DNA from 4 places in the Micromonospora sp. RTGN7 genome. Region 2 is predicted to be linked to each of the others. Evidence: riboswitches for the same ligand, from Rfam matches in the RefSeq annotation. Region 2 holds a riboswitch; each other region holds the start of a gene.
The links. A riboswitch is a leader RNA that binds a small molecule or an ion and turns the genes downstream of it on or off. The one in region 2 is predicted to bind cyclic di-AMP.

Region 1: it holds a riboswitch for cyclic di-AMP, as region 2 does, so the genes downstream of both, SNR22_RS15110 (NlpC/P60 family protein) here and SNR22_RS12945 (hypothetical protein) in region 2, are expected to answer to the same signal.
Region 3: it holds a riboswitch for cyclic di-AMP, as region 2 does, so the genes downstream of both, SNR22_RS19875 (hypothetical protein) here and SNR22_RS12945 (hypothetical protein) in region 2, are expected to answer to the same signal.
Region 4: it holds a riboswitch for cyclic di-AMP, as region 2 does, so the genes downstream of both, SNR22_RS22445 (C39 family peptidase) here and SNR22_RS12945 (hypothetical protein) in region 2, are expected to answer to the same signal.

The regions. Positions count from the first base shown of each region.
Region 1 is NZ_JAPZLF010000009.1:23,415-27,617, forward strand. Features, by position in the region: gene SNR22_RS15105 (peptidoglycan recognition family protein) at 1-1,237, opposite strand, end outside; cyclic di-AMP (ydaO/yuaA leader) riboswitch at 1,448-1,588, shown strand; gene SNR22_RS15110 (NlpC/P60 family protein) at 1,601-2,641, shown strand; gene dcd (dCTP deaminase) at 2,714-3,292, opposite strand; gene SNR22_RS15120 (pyridoxamine 5'-phosphate oxidase family protein) at 3,392-3,952, shown strand; gene SNR22_RS15125 (zinc metalloprotease) at 4,025-4,203, opposite strand, start outside.
Region 2 is NZ_JAPZLF010000007.1:197,122-201,324, forward strand. Features, by position in the region: gene SNR22_RS12935 (STAS domain-containing protein) at 297-659, shown strand; gene SNR22_RS12940 (SRPBCC family protein) at 877-1,338, shown strand; gene SNR22_RS12945 (hypothetical protein) at 1,433-2,518, opposite strand; cyclic di-AMP (ydaO/yuaA leader) riboswitch at 2,523-2,652, opposite strand; gene SNR22_RS12950 (cation diffusion facilitator family transporter) at 2,862-3,779, opposite strand; gene SNR22_RS12955 (HelD family protein) at 3,884-4,203, opposite strand, start outside.
Region 3 is NZ_JAPZLF010000013.1:48,226-52,428, reverse strand. Features, by position in the region: gene SNR22_RS19880 (carbonic anhydrase) at 1-736, shown strand, start outside; gene SNR22_RS19875 (hypothetical protein) at 831-1,853, opposite strand; cyclic di-AMP (ydaO/yuaA leader) riboswitch at 1,857-1,988, opposite strand; gene SNR22_RS19870 (hypothetical protein) at 2,118-2,468, opposite strand; gene SNR22_RS19865 (hypothetical protein) at 2,584-3,306, shown strand; gene SNR22_RS19860 (DUF305 domain-containing protein) at 3,395-4,024, shown strand; gene SNR22_RS19855 (metal-sensitive transcriptional regulator) at 4,092-4,203, opposite strand, start outside.
Region 4 is NZ_JAPZLF010000017.1:68,700-72,902, forward strand. Features, by position in the region: gene SNR22_RS22435 (hypothetical protein) at 94-498, shown strand; gene SNR22_RS22440 (hypothetical protein) at 641-1,405, shown strand; cyclic di-AMP (ydaO/yuaA leader) riboswitch at 1,766-1,907, shown strand; gene SNR22_RS22445 (C39 family peptidase) at 2,130-2,993, shown strand; gene SNR22_RS22450 (CDP-glycerol glycerophosphotransferase family protein) at 3,102-4,203, opposite strand, start outside.

The DNA.
Region 1 (4,203 bases), on a different contig from region 2:
GCACGTTCGCCGCGACCGTGCCGGGCACGTTGTCGTGGCCGATGATGTGCTGCCGGTCCAGCGGGACGCCGTGGCGCAGCGCGAGGTACCGGACCAGCTTCGACGAGGTGCGGTACATCGCCTCGGTGTACCAGGTGCCCTGGGCGGCGAAGCCCTCGTGCTCCAGGCCGATCGACTTGGAGTTGACGTACCAGTTGCCGGCGTGCCAGGCAACGTCCTTGGTCTTCACGTGCTGGGCGATGTGCCCGTCCACCGAGCGAAGCGTGTAGTGCCAGCTCACGTAGGTCGGGTCCTGGACCATGTTGAGCGTGCCCGCGTAGCTGCCCTCGGTGTCGTGGATGAGGATGTATTCGACCTTCTGCCGCTTCGGCCGGTCGGAGAGGTCGTGGTTGCCGTAGTCCCCGGGGTCGGCGCCGAGCGACTGGTACGGCGCGGGGATCCACTCGCAGGAGATGGTCGAGGGGCACTCCAGGCCGTCGGGGCGTGGCTGCGGGCGTAGGCCGAGCCGGTCCAGCCAGGACTTCTGCGGGGTCAGCGCGCGGGCGGCAAGGGTCACCCGCTGCCCGTCGTCGGTCACCCGGGTCTCGCCGGCGGTGATCTCGCCGAAGACCTCGTCGGCGAAGGCCGCCGCCGCGTCGGCGCCGTCCGCGCCGGAGTACCGGGCCACCGCGCCGTACCAGGCCGCCGGGTCGGTGGCGGTTCCGACCGGGGCGCCGATCTGCTGCTGGTACGACGCGAGCAGCGCCGCCCCGCCGCGGATGTTCGTCGGCGCGTCGGTGCGCAGGGCCGCCTCGTCAGCCCCGATGAGGGTGGCTGCGGTGTCGAGGGTCTGCAACGACTCGACGCTCGGGGCCTCGTCGGCCTTCGGCTGGGCGGGGGCCAGGGCGGTGCGGGAGTCGTCCCCGCGTGGGTCCTCGGCACCGGAGTCGTGGTGGGTGCCGGTCGGCAGGGCGGTCACGTAGTCGGCGTCGGTGAGGTGCATCGGCCCGTACCCCCCGCTGGTGCTCGGGGTGCCGGCGTTGGTGTCCCAGCGGGACTGGAGGTAGGAGACGCCGAGCAGGACGCTCTCCGGCACGCCGAACTCGGCGGCGGCGTCGGCATACTGCTGCTGGCGGTCGGGGGTCTGGTTAGCTGCGGCCGAGGAAACGGCGGTGCCGAGGGGTACGAGGGCCGTGGTGGCGGCCACGGCGGCGGCGAGCAGGATCCGCCTGCTCGACGACGCGACGGAACGGTGCATCGAATCTCCTGAGGGGTCTGCGGTTGAGGTCACCTTCCCGCCGTCGCCCTCCCTCCGTCAATAGCCTTCCCCCAAGTGCCTCGATGTGAAGGAAACTTCCGTCCCGGGCGTTACGGTGTGTCACCGCCCGGAGGGTTGCGGATCTATAACAGGCGTCTCTACTCTGGTCAATCGTCGGCCGGTAGTTGCACCGCCCAGCCGGGAGGTGACGGCCCGACACCGCCGAGTCGCCTCCGGGCGAACCGGGGACCCAGGTACGCCGGGGTGAATCCGCAGCACCGCTGCGGTAGGGCGCTCTCCCTTCCCGCCCGAACCCGTCAGCTAACCCGGTAGGCGGTCAGGGAAGAAGGAGAACTGAGCCCGGTGGCACACCATGCCCTGCGGCACCCGGCACGCCGATCGGCCGACGCCGACCGGATGCCGGCCACGCCGCGCCAACGCTGGTCACGCTTCACCACCGCCCTCGCCGCTCTCGCCGGCGCCGCCGTCGTCCTGACCGGCGCACCGACCGTGGCCCACGCCGACCCCTCGGTCGCCGAGATCGAGCGGCAGATCGACCAGGACTGGAACAAGCTCGAACCGCTCATCGAGCGGCACAACGCCACCCGCCAGGACCTCGCCGCCAAGCGCCGGCAGGCCGATGCGCTCGCCAAGCGGATCGGGCCGTTGCAACGCCGGGTCGACGAGGCGATGGATAAGGTCAGTGGCCTCGCCGTCGAGGCGTACAAGAGTGAGAACCTCTCGGGGATGAATGCGCTGCTCGGCAGCCGCTCGCCCAGCCAGCTCATGGGGCAACTGGAGATGCTCGACCAGTTCGCCGAGCGCCAGCAGCGCGAGGTCCGGACGGTCATCGACCTCCGCGACGAACTGGCCGCGAAGAAACGGCCGCTGGACGAGATGGTCATCCAGCTTGCCCGCACCGAGGCGCAGCTCGCGGCCAAGCGGAAGCAGATCAACACCGAGATCGACCGGCTCCAGAAGCTACGGCTCACGGTGTACGGCAACGGTGGCGGCGGCTCGCTGCGCCCCGCGCCCTGCCCGGCCGCCTACCCCGGCGGCGGCGCGGGGGTCGCGGTGAAGTTCGCCTGCGCCCAGATCGGCAAGCCCTACGTCTGGGGCGCCGAGGGACCGAACTCGTACGACTGCTCGGGCCTGATGCTGGCCGCCTGGGCCAAAGCCGGCGTGTCGCTGCCGCACAACGCCGCTCAGCAGCGATCGGTGACCGCCCGAGTGAGCCGCGCCGACCTGCGCCCCGGCGACCTGGTCTTCTACTACGCCGACCTGCATCACGTCGGCATGTATGTGGGCAACGGCTGGGTGGTGCACGCCTCCCAGGCCGGCCAGCCCATCAAGATGAAGCGCGTCGACGACGGCCAGATCAACAGCTACGGCCGCCCCGCCTGAGAGGGGTAAGGAGGGGCCCCTTCTTAACGCATACGGTCGAGAAGGGGCCCCTTCTCACACCCAAGAGGGGCGTCAGCGGGTCGGCCAGGTGCGCCAGCTCTGCCAGGAGCGGCTCGGGGTCGGGCCCCGCTGCCCCTGGTAACGCGAGCCGTAGACCGCCGAACCGTACGGGTGCTCCGCCGGCGAGGAGAGCCGGAAGATGCAGAGCTGGCCGATCTTCATGCCCGGCCAGAGCGTGATCGGCAGGTTCGCCACGTTGGACAGCTCCAGGGTGACGTGCCCGGAGAAACCCGGGTCGATGAACCCGGCGGTCGAGTGGGTGAGCAGACCCAACCGGCCCAGCGAACTCTTGCCCTCCAGCCGGCCCGCGAGCTGGTCGCCGAGCGAGATGACCTCCAGCGTGGAGGCGAGCACGAACTCCCCGGGATGCAGCACGTACGGCTCGCCGTCGGGCACCTCCACCGGGGAGGTCAACTCGTCCTGCTGCACCGACGGGTCGATGTGTGTGTAAAGGTGGTTGTTGAAGACCCGGAAGAGCTTGTCGAGGCGTACGTCGATGCTCGACGGCTGCACAAGGGTGGGCTCGAACGGCTCCAGCGCGAGCGTCCCGGCCTTCAGCTCGTTGACGAGATCGCGGTCGGAGAGCAGCATCGCCACACCATAGCGAGCCTGGTCGGTGGGTCTGTCATCGCCCGCTGCGCCCGGCGTGCCGCGCTCGCCTGTCGTACAGGTGTTCGATAGAATGTCCACATGGCTTCCTGGTCCGAATTCGCCGCTGACGAGCCACGACTCGCCGGCGGGATCCGCCTCCTCATGCAGCAGTACGGGCCGGGCTTCGGCTACCTGGCCACCGTCCGCGCCGACGGTGGGCCCCGGGTGCACCCGGTCTCCCCGGTGATCACCGACGACGGGCTCTTCTGCTTCATCATCGACTCGCCGAAGCGGCGCGACCTCGAACGCGACGGCCGCTACGCGCTGCACTCCTTCCCGCCGGAGGACAGCGACGACGAGGCGTACGTGGCGGGACACGCGTGGCCGGTGACCGACCAGGCCCGGATGGCCCGGCTCGCCGAGCTGGGGCGGGCCGCCCCGCAGGTGGACTGGCGGCTGTTCGAGTTCACCGTCGACGTGGCGATGCTCGCCCGCCGCTACCAGGGTGGCGCCGTCTTCCCGGGCGGCGGCCCGGGGCAGCCGGCCGTGCAGGTGTGGCTCGACCCCCGAGCCGCCGGTGACCCGGGCGGCGCCCCGGTGGGCGTACCGGATCAGGGGCCGGCCCGGCACGCCCGCAACGCCCACCGCGCGGCGGCCTGACCCCCCGACGACGCCGGTGCCGGCCCCGTCGAAGGACGGAGCCGGCACCGGAGGGTCAGGAACAGGGGAGCGTCAGGCCGCGCGGTACGCGTTCCACGCGGTCAGCATCCGGCTCGCCTGCCCGGTGGTGAACTGGTACATGCACGAGTCGTAGGTGTAGTCCATGAAGTTGGTGATCGGGTCCAGGCCGGTGGCGGTGCAGGTGTTCCGCCCGGTCGGGCACTGGTACGCCGGCGAGGCCTCCGCCGGGG
Region 2 (4,203 bases):
GGCCGCTCGTCGTCACGGCCCCGGCACCCTGCCCTCGGCGGGTTTGGGCACGCCGGGGGCACCGGGTGCGCGTGAATGTCGGGGGTCGCCGCTACCCTGGGTCGGCGACATCGACGGTAGGTCGCTCGTTTGATGAAGAGAATCCGAAAAGTCCGGATAAGGGGCAGCTTGCTGCGTCCTGGTCCATGAATTGCTCATCCCGAGGGGTGGCGACCGAGGCCGTCGGAGGAATACTCTCGGTCGCGGCCCGCGTACTGATGAGGCGCCCCGTAGAACGGGCGAGTGGAGGTGCTCGCGTGAGCCTGTCGATCGTGAAGTCGGTCCTGTCGGGTGGTGTCATCGAGATCGTCCCGCGCGGTGAGATCGACGTCGATACCGCGTACGAGGTGCGCGAAGCCATTGCCGAGGTGCTCGCCAAGGGGCGTCCCGCCCGCATCGAGCTCAACATGCGTCTCGTCACCTTCATCGACTCCGTCGGCATCAGCGCGATGGTGGCCGGCTTCCAGACCGCCGAGGTCAGCGGCGTGAAGTTGGTCGTCACCGAGCCGAGTCGATTCGTGCACCGGCAGCTCTGGGTGACCGGGTTGCTGGGCCTCTTCGGCGCACCGGAGCCCTACTACGCAGGTGCCGCCACGCCCGAGGTGCGGCCCGGGGCCTGAGAGCCGTCTCCCCGCAGGGGCGCACCCGGCGGTCGGCGGGGCGCCCGACATTCCCGCGCTCCGGGCGCGGGGGCGGTCAGGCGCCCCGTGCCCTGCGGCCGGCATTCCCGCGCCACATTCCTGAGCGCGGGACAATCCTTCGCTCGTGCGCGGGCGCGGCCGACCCGCGTCGGGCCGGCTCTTCCCTCTCAGGGGCGGGTGGGGCACGATCGAGGGCGTGCTTCGGCGAGACAGCTTCCAGTACTCGGTCCAGGCCCGCTGCCCTCGGGCCGAGGCGGTGGCGCTGCTCAGCGACCCGGCCAGGCAGGGCGAGCTGCATCCACTGATCGTGCGGGTGCGCCGGCTGCCGCCCCGACCGGGCACCCGGGCCAGCTACGCCATCACGGACCGGCTCGCCGCCGGGCCGGTGCGCTTTCTCACGACGTACCAGGCGGACGTGTTGACGGTCAGCGACGACGAGATCGTCATGGTGGCTCGGCAGTGGCCGGCCACGACGGTGCGTAACCACACGCTGCTGCGCGACGAACCGGGCGGGTGGGTCCGGATCGACGTGGAGATCAACCTCGCCGCCCCGGCGCCGCTGTTCCGGTACGCCTTCCGGCAGGCCCGTTCGGCGCACCTCGGGCTGGCCCGGCGGCTGGGCGAGGTGCTGGACCGCACCGCTGACGGCCCGGCCTGAACGGCGGGGCACTCGGTCGACGACCTGCGGTGTACCTGCACCGACGTGACGCCCCGGCGACCCGTCGTTCGTGGGCGGGTCGCCGGGGCGCGGGTCAGAGCACCGACAGGTGCACGTGGTTGGTGTGGTCGCTGGACGGGTCCCCGTTGCCACCGCTGTAGGACTTCCAGCCGCTGCTGGGCAGCCAGATCTGCTTGAACCAGATCACGTACAGCACGGCCAGCCTGTCGGCGTTGCGGATGTAGTACGCCGACAGGTTGTTGCCGTAGGTGCGGTCCCCACCGGAGGCCACCCCACCGAAGCCGCCTTTCTGGGCGGCGAAGTCGCAGGCCCGGCCCTTGGGGTGCTCGCCGGAGCCGCTGGGTCGGTGGCAGGAGACGTACCGGGTGAAGCCGGCCGCCTTGGCCTGCTGGAGCGCGTGCAGCGTCCGCGGGGTGATGCAGCCGTTGGCCGGGGTCGGGTCGTTCACGCTGCACGACTCCGACGGCCAGGATCCGTCGGGGTTGCGCTTCGCCGGGGCGGCGTTGGCGTTGGAGGTGCCCCGGTTCGACCCGCCGCCGCTGTCGCTGGCGGTGACCTTCTCCTCGGCCTTCTCGTTGGCCACGGTGAGGGCCCGCTCGGCCTGCTCCTTGCGCTTGCTCATCACCGCGACCTGCTTGCGCTGCTCGCGGATCTCGCCGTCGAGGGCCAGCCGGGTCCGGGCGGACTCGTCCCGGGTCTGCGTCAGGTCGCGCAGCACTCGGTCCTCGTTGGTGGCGACCGCGTCGAGCGCGGCGATCCGGTCCAGGAAGCCGGCGGGGCTCGAGCTGGTGAGCAGCGCGGAGATTGGGCTGAGCCGACCCGACTTGTACGCCACGCCGGCGATCTCGTCGACCTTGGCGCTGCGGACGGTCAGCTCCGCCTCGATCGTCTTGAGCTGGCCGCCGAGCTGCTGCTGCCGGGTGACCGAGCGGGCCAGGGAGTTCCTGGCCTCCAGGTAGCCCTTGCTGGCCGCGTCCAGTTGGGCGCGAAGGGCGGGCGTGCCGCCCTCCTCGTCCTGGTCGGGCGCGGCGAGCAGGCCGGTGGGCGGCGCCGCGCCGGCCGGGGCGACCGGCCCGATTCCAAGGCCGACGCTGAGCGTCAGCGCCAGGAATGCCGCCATCCGGGCGGCGGTCCTTCGTGCAGGTGCCACTACTGGCATAGGTATGTCCTTCCGTCAGCCGCCGACCGGGTTAGCTGACGGGTTCGGGACGGAAGATCCCTACCGCTCACGCGGATGCACCCCACGAACATGGTTCCCCGGCTCGCCCTTCGACGATTAGGCGGCGGCCACCGCAGGCGCCGGAGGGCGCCGCCCGGCGGAGGCCGGATCAGAGCTTACCGGTACGCAGGGGGCCGACGCTGCACCCGTGACGGATGGTGCGCGGACTAATGCCCCTGCACGGACTAATGCCCCTGCACGGACTAATGCCCCTGCACGGACTAATACCCCTAAAACCGGCATGAGGGTACGATACACCACGCTATGCGTGGGTGTGGGGGCATCACCAACCGGCTGGGCCGCAGCGGCCCGCCGACGCGTCGGGTTCCACCTGCAACGTGGCGTGCTCGATGCGGAAGTCCTCGTGCAGGGCGGTGCGGGCCGCGGCGAGCACCGCGCCCACCTCGGCGTCCGGCGCCATGGTCAGGTGGGCGGAGGCGACCTCCATGCCGGAGGTCAGCGTCCAGACGTGCAGGTCGTGCACCTCGACCACGCCGGGCACCGCTGCCAGCCGGTCGTGCACCGCCGTCACCTGGAGGTGCTCCGGCGCGGCCTGGACCAGGATGCGTACCGCTGCCCGGCCCAGCCGCCAGGTGCGGGGCAGGATGAACACGCCGATCCCGACGGCCACCAGCGGGTCCGCCCACCACCAGTCGGTGACCGTGATCAGCACCGCCGCGGCGATCACGCCGACCGAGCCGAGCAGGTCGCCCAGCACCTCCAGGTACGCCCCACGCAGGTTGATGCTCTCCTTCGCCCCGCTGCGCAGCAGGGCGAACGCGGCCAGGTTGGCGAGCAGGCCCAGCACGGCCACCGCGAGCATCGGGCCGGTGGTCACCTCGGTAGGGTTGCCGAACCGGCGGACCGCCTCGATGAGGACGTAGACGGCCACCCCGCTGAGCAGGACGGCGTTGCCGAGCGCGGCGAGCACCTCCAGGCGGTAGAGCCCGAAGGTGCGCTGGGGGTCGGCGCTGACCCGTCGGGTGGCGGTGATCGCGGCGAGCGCCATGCCGATGCCGAGCACGTCGGTGAACATGTGCCCGGCGTCGGAGAGCAGCGCCAACGAGCCGGTGCCGAAGGCGGTCACCGCCTCGACGATCATCAGCGTGGCGAGCAGCGCGAAGGCCGCCCAGAGTCGCCCCTGATGGCGGTCTGCGGCGTTCGCCACCGACCCGTGGTGGTGGTCATGACCTGCGCCCACGCCGACACCCTCCGTCTCTGATCCGGACCGAGCCCAATGTATGCTCACATCGCAATGTGTGCAAGTGATCGTCGGGTGTCCCCACCGGGCCGGCCAGGGGCGCCTCAGCCGGTCGAGTCGATCGTGGTGAGCCGCTGGGTGGCCCGGGACAGCGCCACGTACAGCGTCCGGACCCCGGAGCCCGGGTCTGCCCGGATCTCGCCCGGGGCGACCAGCGCGACCCCGTCGTACTCCATGCCCTTGGCCTCGAGGCTGGTCACCACCTGGACGCGCGGCGCGGCCAGCTTGGCGAGCCAGCCGGCGACCTCGTTCCGACGCGGCACCGGCGTGATCACCCCGACCGTCCCGTCCACCTCGTCGAGCAGCGCGGTGACCGCCGCGACGGTGGCCCGTTCCAGCTCGGCCGCCGGCACGGCCAGCCGGA
Region 3 (4,203 bases), on a different contig from region 2:
GCGGGCCGATCCGCTACCGGACGCCGGCCGCCCGGGCAACCACCGGGGCCCGGTCGCCCCGGGGCGGGCCGTCGTCGAGCTGCTCGACGGCAACCGCCGGTTCGTCAACGGTGTGCCACGTCACCCGAACCAGGACGCCGGCCACCGCGCCGCCGTCGCCGACGGCCAGCATCCGTTCGCGGTGATCGTCGGCTGCTCCGACTCCCGGCTGGCCGCCGAGATCATCTTCGACCGGGGACTGGGCGACCTCTTCGTGGTCCGCACCGCCGGGCACACCATCGGCCCCGAGGTGCTCGGCAGCGTCGAGTACGCGGTGACCGAGCTGGGCGTACCCCTGGTCGTGGTGCTCGGCCACGACTCCTGCGGCGCCGTTCAGGTCGCCAGGGCGGCGGTCAGCAGCGGCAAGCCGCCCGCCGGCCATCTGGGGGCCGTAGTGGACGCCGTGGTGCCGAGCCTGCGCAGGGCCGCCGAGCGCGGGGTCGAGGACATCAACGGGATCGTGGACATCCACATCGCACAGACCGTCGAGGCGATGCTCGCCCGCTCGTCCATGCTGGCGGCCGAGGTCGCCGCCGGGCGGTGCACGGTGGTCGGGATGTCGTACCGGCTCAACGCGGGCGAGGTGCGGACGGTGGCCGCAGTACCGGCCGTCAGCGACGCCTCGGTGGTCAGCGACGCCTCGGTGGCCGCCCCGGCCGTCCCCCCGGCCCGGGGTGCGGCCCCGGCTGCGGCCTGAGGCGCTCCGCGGCCTGAGGCGCTCCGCGGGCCGCGACCCGGCGAGGGCCGCCCCGCACGGCGGCGGGACGGCCCTCGATCGCGTGGTGGGCTCGTCAGAGCAGCGACATGTGCACGTGGTCCGTGTGGTTGGAGGGCCCGCTGTAGGACTTCCAGCCGGTCGCCGGGAACCAGATCTGCCGGTTCCAGATGACGTAGTAGATGCCGAGCCGGTCGGCGTTGCGGATGAGGAACGCGGCGAGGTTGTTGCCGTACATCCGGGTGTCGTTGTTGTGCCAGGAGGAGAACCCGCTGTTCTGCAGCGACCAGTCGCAGGCCCGGCCCTTGGGGTGTTCCCACGGCCCACCCGGTCGGTAGCAGCCGACGAAGCGTTTGAAGCCGGCCTTCTTGGTCTCCTTGTACGCGTGCAGTGTGCGCGGCGTGATGCAGCCGGAGGTGGTCGGGTCGTCCGCGCTGCACGACTCGGAGCGCCAGTCGCCGTCCGAGCCCAGGCCCGGCGCGATCTTTGCGACCGGGGACGTGGCGTTGACCAGGCCGCCGGTGAAACCCTCGCCGCCGACCAGCGCGAGGGACTTCTCGGCGTCGTACTTCTTCTTCGCCATGATCGAGGTCTGCTTCTGCTGCTCGCGGATCTCGGCGTCGAGCGCGAGCTTGGCCTGCTCCGCGCGCTCCTTGGCCTCGTTGACCTCGGCGAGCTTCCGGGCGTTGATCATGTTGAGCTGGTCGAGGGCGGTGGCGCGCTTGACGAACGAGTCCGGGCCGCCGCTGTCCAGCAGCACCGTCAGCGGGCCGATCCGCCCGGTCCGGTACGACCGGGCGGCCATCTCGCTGACCTGCGGGATGAGCGCGGTCAGTTCCTGTTCGGCCTGCTTCACCTCCTTGGTGCGCTGAAGCTGGAGCTTCTTGGACTTCTCGAGCTTCGTCTTGGCCTGGGTGTATTCCCGGTTGGCCGCCTCGATGACGTCAGTGATCAGCTTGGGCTCGTCGTCCTCCTCGTGCCCCGAGGGTTTGGGGGTGGAGGGCGCGGCGAACGCTGGGGCTGCCGGTCCGGCGAGAATCGCGAACGCGGCGAACACGGCCACCACAGGTGTCAACCAGCGGCGCAGGGGTGCCGTCACAGTGTTCCCTTCCATCGACCGCCGACCGGGTTAGCTGACGGGTTCGGGGCGGAAGTGGCCCCTACCGCTGTCGCGGATTCACCCCAGTTACCTGGTTCCCCGGTTCGCCTCTCGGCGATTGGGCGGCGGCACCGCAGGCGCCGCTGCGCGCCTTCGGCGGTGACCGGCAGCGAGGTTACCCGAGAGTCCGCCTGGGGATCTACGTCCGGATACCAACTAAAGGCGTCATTTCGTAATCGCTGTCGGTAATCAGTGACGTGGTTCTCACGCGCGACGCCACTGCCGGTCACGCTGCGGAGTGTCACCATGTGCTGTCCGTGCTCCTTTCTTGATCGGCCCAGGGGGCCGAGGGGTGGTGGGGTCGGGCCGGGCCGCCCGGGCCGTCCGGCCGGCCGCGCTGACCACCACCGCCAGCCAGGCCAGCGGGGTGCCGCGCTGATGCTCGGCGATGTTGTATGTGTCCGACGACGGGTCGGTCAGCTCGACCTGCTGTCCCGCGTCCGGCCCCTGTCCCATCCGGACGGTGACCGCGCCGTACGGGCCGTCCTGCGCGCCCGGCCCAGCCCGTCCTGCGGCGTCTCCGGCTGCGGCGGGCACGTTTGCCCGGGTGCCCACGCCGTCACGCCCGGCGGGCCGGGGCGGTGTGGCAGCGGTCCGGCCGCCGGGTCGGGCGCCACCCGGCGGGGTGCGCGGGGCGGGCGATGCGGAGTCCGGACGACCATCGCCCGGAATGATAGCCATTCTCGCCTGGGAACGCAGGTCGCGCACACATCCGGCCCGATCGTTGCGCCGGGACGTGGCGGCCCGGGACCGGGGGGGCGGTGTCGTGGGGTTCGGCGCGGACAGCCCGGTCTGGCCGGCTAGCGTGGACGGGGTGCGGACGGCGACGGTGCTGACTGCCGGGCGGTGGGCCCGGCTCGTGCTGCTGCTCTGCACCCTGGTCGGGCTGGCCGGGATGCACACCCTCGGCCACGCCGGCGGGGGCCATGGTGGTGGCCACGACCGGCCCGGGCCTGCCGGCGCACATCCGGCCGCCTCCGCCACTTTCAGGGTCTCCGCCGTGACGGACGTGATGGGCATGGCCTTCCCCGTCGGCCACGCCACGGGCGCGGCCCCATCCGTCGGCCACGCCACGGGCGGCGCCGTGTTCCTCGTCGGCCTGATGCGGGTCGGTCCGGTGCGGGTGCCGTCCGGTGGCTGCCCGGTGGACGGGTGCCCGACGGCGTGGCTGCCCGCCGGCGATCCTGGTGCCGGCCCGCCCGGTTGGAGCATCTGCCTGGCGGTGTTCGGCGCGCTCGCGGTGGCGCTGCTCGTGGCCGTGCTCCTGCTCGGCGGGGTGCGGTCGGCCGGCCTGTCCGCCCGTCGGCCCGGCGGGCCGTCCGCCGGTCCGCGTGCCCCACCGCCCCGGCCGATCGGCCTGTGGCTGGCCGAGATCTCGGTGTCGCGTACGTAGGACGCCCGACGCGGGCGCCGGCCTCTGCTGCCGGCGGCCGGGTCCCCGTCCTGCCTGCGTACGCACTCGACACCGAAGGATCCAGACCGTGACCAATCGTACGATCGCGCGCCGCGCCGCCCTGGCCGGCGGGGCGCTCACCGCCGCCCTGGCCCTGACCGCCTGCGGTTCCGCCGACCACGCCTCCTCCGGCCACGACACGCCGCCTGCCGCGACCAGCGGCGTACCGGCGAGCGGGTCTGCCACGTTCGGCGACGCCGACGTGATGTTCGCCCAGATGATGATTCCGCACCACCGGCAGGCGGTGGAGATGGCCGAGCTGGCCGACTCCCGGGCCGCCGACGCCGAGGTCAAGCGCCTCGCCGTTCAGATCAAGGGTGCCCAGGGGCCGGAGATCGCGACCATGACCGGCTGGCTCGCGGGATGGGGACGCGCCGTCCCGTCGGACGGGCCTGGGCACGGGATGCCGGGGATGGACCACGGCATGCCCGGGATGATGTCCGACGCGGACATGACCAGGCTGGCAGGCGCGACCGGCTCGGAGTTCGACCGGCAGTTCCTGACCATGATGATCGCCCACCACGAGGGTGCGATCACCATGGCGAAGGAGGCGTTGGCGAAGGGTACGAACGCCGACGCCAAGGCGATGGCCCAGGAGATTGTCGCCGCCCAGCAGGGCGAGATCGATGACATGAACAAGATCCTCGCCCGGCTCTGACGCCAGCGGCCGGTGGTGGGGGACGGGTCTCTCCGGCTCGTCCCCCGGCCGGGGATGGTGGGTGCGGTCAGCCGCGCTTCATGAGGCGGCCGACGGAGGCCATCATCTCGGTGGCCATCTCGTCGGCCCGACCCTCGGCGGCACCCTCGCGCATGCAGTGCCGGGCGTGCCCGTCGAGC
Region 4 (4,203 bases), on a different contig from region 2:
CGGCCCACCTTTCCGGTGAAGACCGGGCGATCGGGACGTCACGACACGCCCGGCGGTGGTGCGTCGTGCGGTCGGTTTCGGTAGCGTGACCGTGTGCTGCCCGTCGCGCTGACCTGTCCCCTCTGGTGGGTCGCGCGCTGGACCGCCCGGATGCTGACCAGCCTTGCCGTCGCGGTCGCCTTCTCGCTGGGTGCCGGGCCGCTGCCCATCGATGCGGCGCTGCCCGTCGGCGCCGCCCCCGACGCCGCAGCCCCGGCCTGGTCTCCCGCCGGCGCACTTCCCGCCAGCGGGGTGCCCACGGTCGGCTCCGCCCCGGCCGTCAGAGTGTTCCCGCTCGGCTCCGGCCGGGCCGCCGCCGCCCCGGCCGGCTGGATCCCCGTCGGCGCGGTCCCGGTCGGCCCGGCGGGTCGGCCCGTGCTCCGCCCGGCCACGCCACGGCGGGCGCCGGCCGGCCTCGCCCCGGCCACCGTCGGCTCCCGCGCGCCACCGCGCGGCTGACCCGCCCGCGGGCCGCGCCCGCGACGCCGTCGTCTCCGCACCTCACCACCGCACCGATCCGCCCGGCCCCGGCGGCGCCCCGCGCCCCCACTCCGCGGCGTGCGGTCCCGCCTTCCGCAGCCTCTTTCCGTAGGTGCCGACCATGGACATCGTTCTCTACCAGTTCCTCGTCGAGGTGCCGCTGGCCGCCGCCATCTGGTCGGTGCTGCTCGTGGTGGCGCTCACCGTGCTCACCGTCCTGGTCGCCCGCCCGGAGCGGGACCGGCCGACGGACGAGCCCGCCCCGCCCGCCGTCGATCTGGCCGCGCAGGAGGCCGTCGACCTGCGCCGGTACGCCGAGGAGGTGGCGGTGGCCGCCGCCGGGGCGGCCCAGACGGCCCGGCGACGCCGCGACGCGTGGCTCGCGGCCCAGGACACGGTCGAGCGGGCCTGGCAGGCGTACGACGAGGCGGAGGCCGCCGCCCGGCGTCTCCGTGGCGCGCATGCCCTGCCGCCGCCGCGCACCCCGCGTACCCCCGCCGAGTACGCCGCCCGCGAGCGCTGGCTGCACCACGCCGCCACCGCCGCCCACCTGCGCGGCGAGCTGTCCATCCGAGAGCTCTGCGACGTCTTCGCGCACCGGGGCGGCTGGGATCCCCGGCTGCACCCGGTGGAACAGGAGGTCGTGCTGGCCCGTGCGGTGCGGGACGGAAAGCAGTCCGGGTACCGGGCGGCGGCGGCCCGGGAGCGAACGGCGTGGCGGGACGCCGACCTGGCCGCCGAGGCCGCTGTGGCGCTCTCCGCCGAGGCGTACGCCGCCGCGCAGCGGGCCCGCCCGGTCGTGGCGCCCGCCGCGCGGGCGGCCACGGCGCCAGCCCGACCGGCCGTTCCGGCCGCCGCCCGCTGGCGTCCGGCCCGCATCGGCTGACCCCACCGCCCCGGCCCTCGGTCGTGCCGGCCCTCGCCCCGGTTGCCCGGTTTTTGGTCGTGCCCGGCCCCGCCTGTGTGCCCTGATCCCGTGAGCCCGGTCACATCGACGCGGAAACGGGCACCGGCGCCGTGCCGGCCCAAAGCCGACGCAATTCGCCGACGATCACGACCGGTTGTCCGATTGTTCGCCCTCCGCGCCGGATAGGGCCCTCATCCTATTGAGCCGCGTCAGTTCATCTGTCCACCGAAAGAAAGCTGAATGGCGCATGTTTAAGCAGGTGGCGGTGGGTTGGCAGGCTTCCGGCCGGCCAGTAATGTCGGGCCGTCTGGTGCGGTAACCGATCGCAAGAGGCGACGCCGCGCCGACCCGCTCAATCGTGAAATTTACGAACCGGGGAACCAGTGCACGTTGGGGTGAATCCGCGGGCTTCGGCCCATGGTAGGGCGATCTTCCCGCCCGAATCCGTCAGCTAACCCGGTAGGCGGTCTCGGAAGGAGTGCCATCCTCGTGCAGCACGATTCCACCCCTCGGTTGTTCCTCCCACACGGTGCCGTGGTGCCCGCGTCCGTCGCCCCAGGGCTGACGAGCTGACCGTCGCATCCGCCCCGCGCCCGCCTGACCGGGCGTCTGTTCAGAGCGGTCCCCACCGGCCTACGGGCGTGTCGTCCGCGCCGTCATACGGCGACGTACGCCCGGGTGCCTCCGCTCTCCACCCCCGTCCCTGGAGGAACACGTGAACGATCACCTCAAGCGGCAGTTGCGGCGGCTCGCCGGCGAGCGCCCGTACCAGGTCGTCGCCGGTTCGGCCGTGGCGCTGGTGCTGGCCTCCGGCACCAGCGCGCTGCTGGCCGGCTCCGATGACGCCCCCGCCCCCCGACACACCACGGCGGCCGCAGCCGAGATCGCGCCCCGCCTCGACGGCACCGTCAGCCGCGCCCAGGCCCGGGCCACCGCGAGTGCGTCGCCGAGCGCCACGCCGTCGCCGAGCGCCACCTCGGCGACCCCGGATCCCGATCTGACCACCAAGGCCGCCCCGCGCAAGACCACGGCGAAGCCGGCCGCCTCGAAGTCGCCGTCGTCGAAGGTCCTCGACTACGACTACGCGGCCCAGACCACCTACTACTACTGCGGCCCCGCGGCGGTGCGTAACGCGCTCTCCGCCACTGGCGTCAAGAGCACCCAGGACGCGCTGGCAGCCGACCTCGGCACCACCGAGATGGGCACGAACTCGGCCGCTGACACCACCCGGGTGCTCAATGAGATGGTCGAGGGCGACAACCCGTACCGCACCCGGATGATCTCGGGTGGCTCCGCTACCTCGGCCCAGATCGACCGGCTCCAGGCCGACGTGGTGAAGGCGGTCGCCGCCGGCCGGGGGGTCGTGGCGAACATCGCCGGGGACGCCACCGACGTCAACGGCGGCTGGCACTCCTTCCCCGGTGGTCACTACATCGCCGTCGTCGGCTACCGCAACGACGGCCGCACCGTACGCATCGCCGACTCGGCTGACCCGTCCCTCCCGTCGTACTGGGTCAGCACCATCACCCTGGCCCACTGGACGGCCACCAGAGGCTACTCGGCCTAACACCCACCCCACCCCGGTATCGGCCCGGGCCAGGACAGCCTGGCCCGGGCCGATCCCTGCCTTGGCCCCGGCCCGGTCCGGGCCGGCCTTGTCCGGGCCGGACCGCGGTCAGGGGGTGGGGGTGAGGGGGGAGCGGGGGGCGCGGGGAAGCGGTGGGGTTGCGGTGGGGGTCAGTTCCTGGCGGGCCGCTGACAGGAACGCCTCGGCATACTCCTGCGCAGGGAAGTCGCCCAGGTAGCGGGCGCGGGTGGTCCAGCGAGTCGCCGCCCGGGAGTCGCTGTCCAGCAGGTCGACCAGCACCTCGTCGAGGTTGGCCGCGTCGCGCCGCAGCACGTAGCCCGAGCCGGCCAGCGGGAACCGCTCGACGAACCGGTCGCCGTCGCCGCCCATGTCCGTCACCGCGTACGGCTTGCCGGAGTAGAGGTAGTCGGAGATGACCCCGGATACGTCCGACACCAGCGCGTCGGAGCGGTTCACGCACTCGACCAGGGACAGCTCCCGGCTGGCCGCCGCGCCCCAGACGTGCTGCCGCCCGGTGCGGGCCCGGTCCGCGGCCAGCAGCTCCGTGAGCCGGGCGAGCTGCCGCGCCGACGCCGGGTTCTGCGCGGTGTACGGGTGGGCGCGAAGGATCACCGTCGCGCCCCGGGCCAGCAGCCCGCGCAGGATCGTCCCGGCTACCGGCAGGGAGCAGTAGTTCGCGTCGGCGTGGTGCCCGGTCCAGGTCGGGGTGTAGAGCACCGTCGGGTTGCCCAGGCCGGTGACCGGCTCCCGGCGTACCTCGATCGACTCGACCTGCGGGCGGCCGACCACGACGAACTTCTCCGCCGGGATGTCCACCCCGGCGCGGGCGTACCGGTCGATCGCGGCCGGACCGGCCACGAAGATCCGGTCGAAGATCGCCGAGACCGGGTTGGCGCTGGGCGCCTTGTCGCTGTCGCCGTGGTGGATCTGCACGTGGGTGAGCTGGGGGAACCGGATGCAGTGGCTGTTCTTCGCCCCGTGGTTGACGTAGAACGCCACCCTCAGGCTCGGCACCAGCGCCTCGTCCATCGTCTTCAGGGTGGGGCAGTAGACCACCGGCGCGGTGGTGGCCGCGGCGATCGGGGCGAGGAACTCCGGCTCCCGCACCATCACGAGGAACGGCCGGCCGATCCGCTCCAGGTACGGCAGCCACATGGTGACCTGGTACTCCGATCCCGGCGGGGCGGAG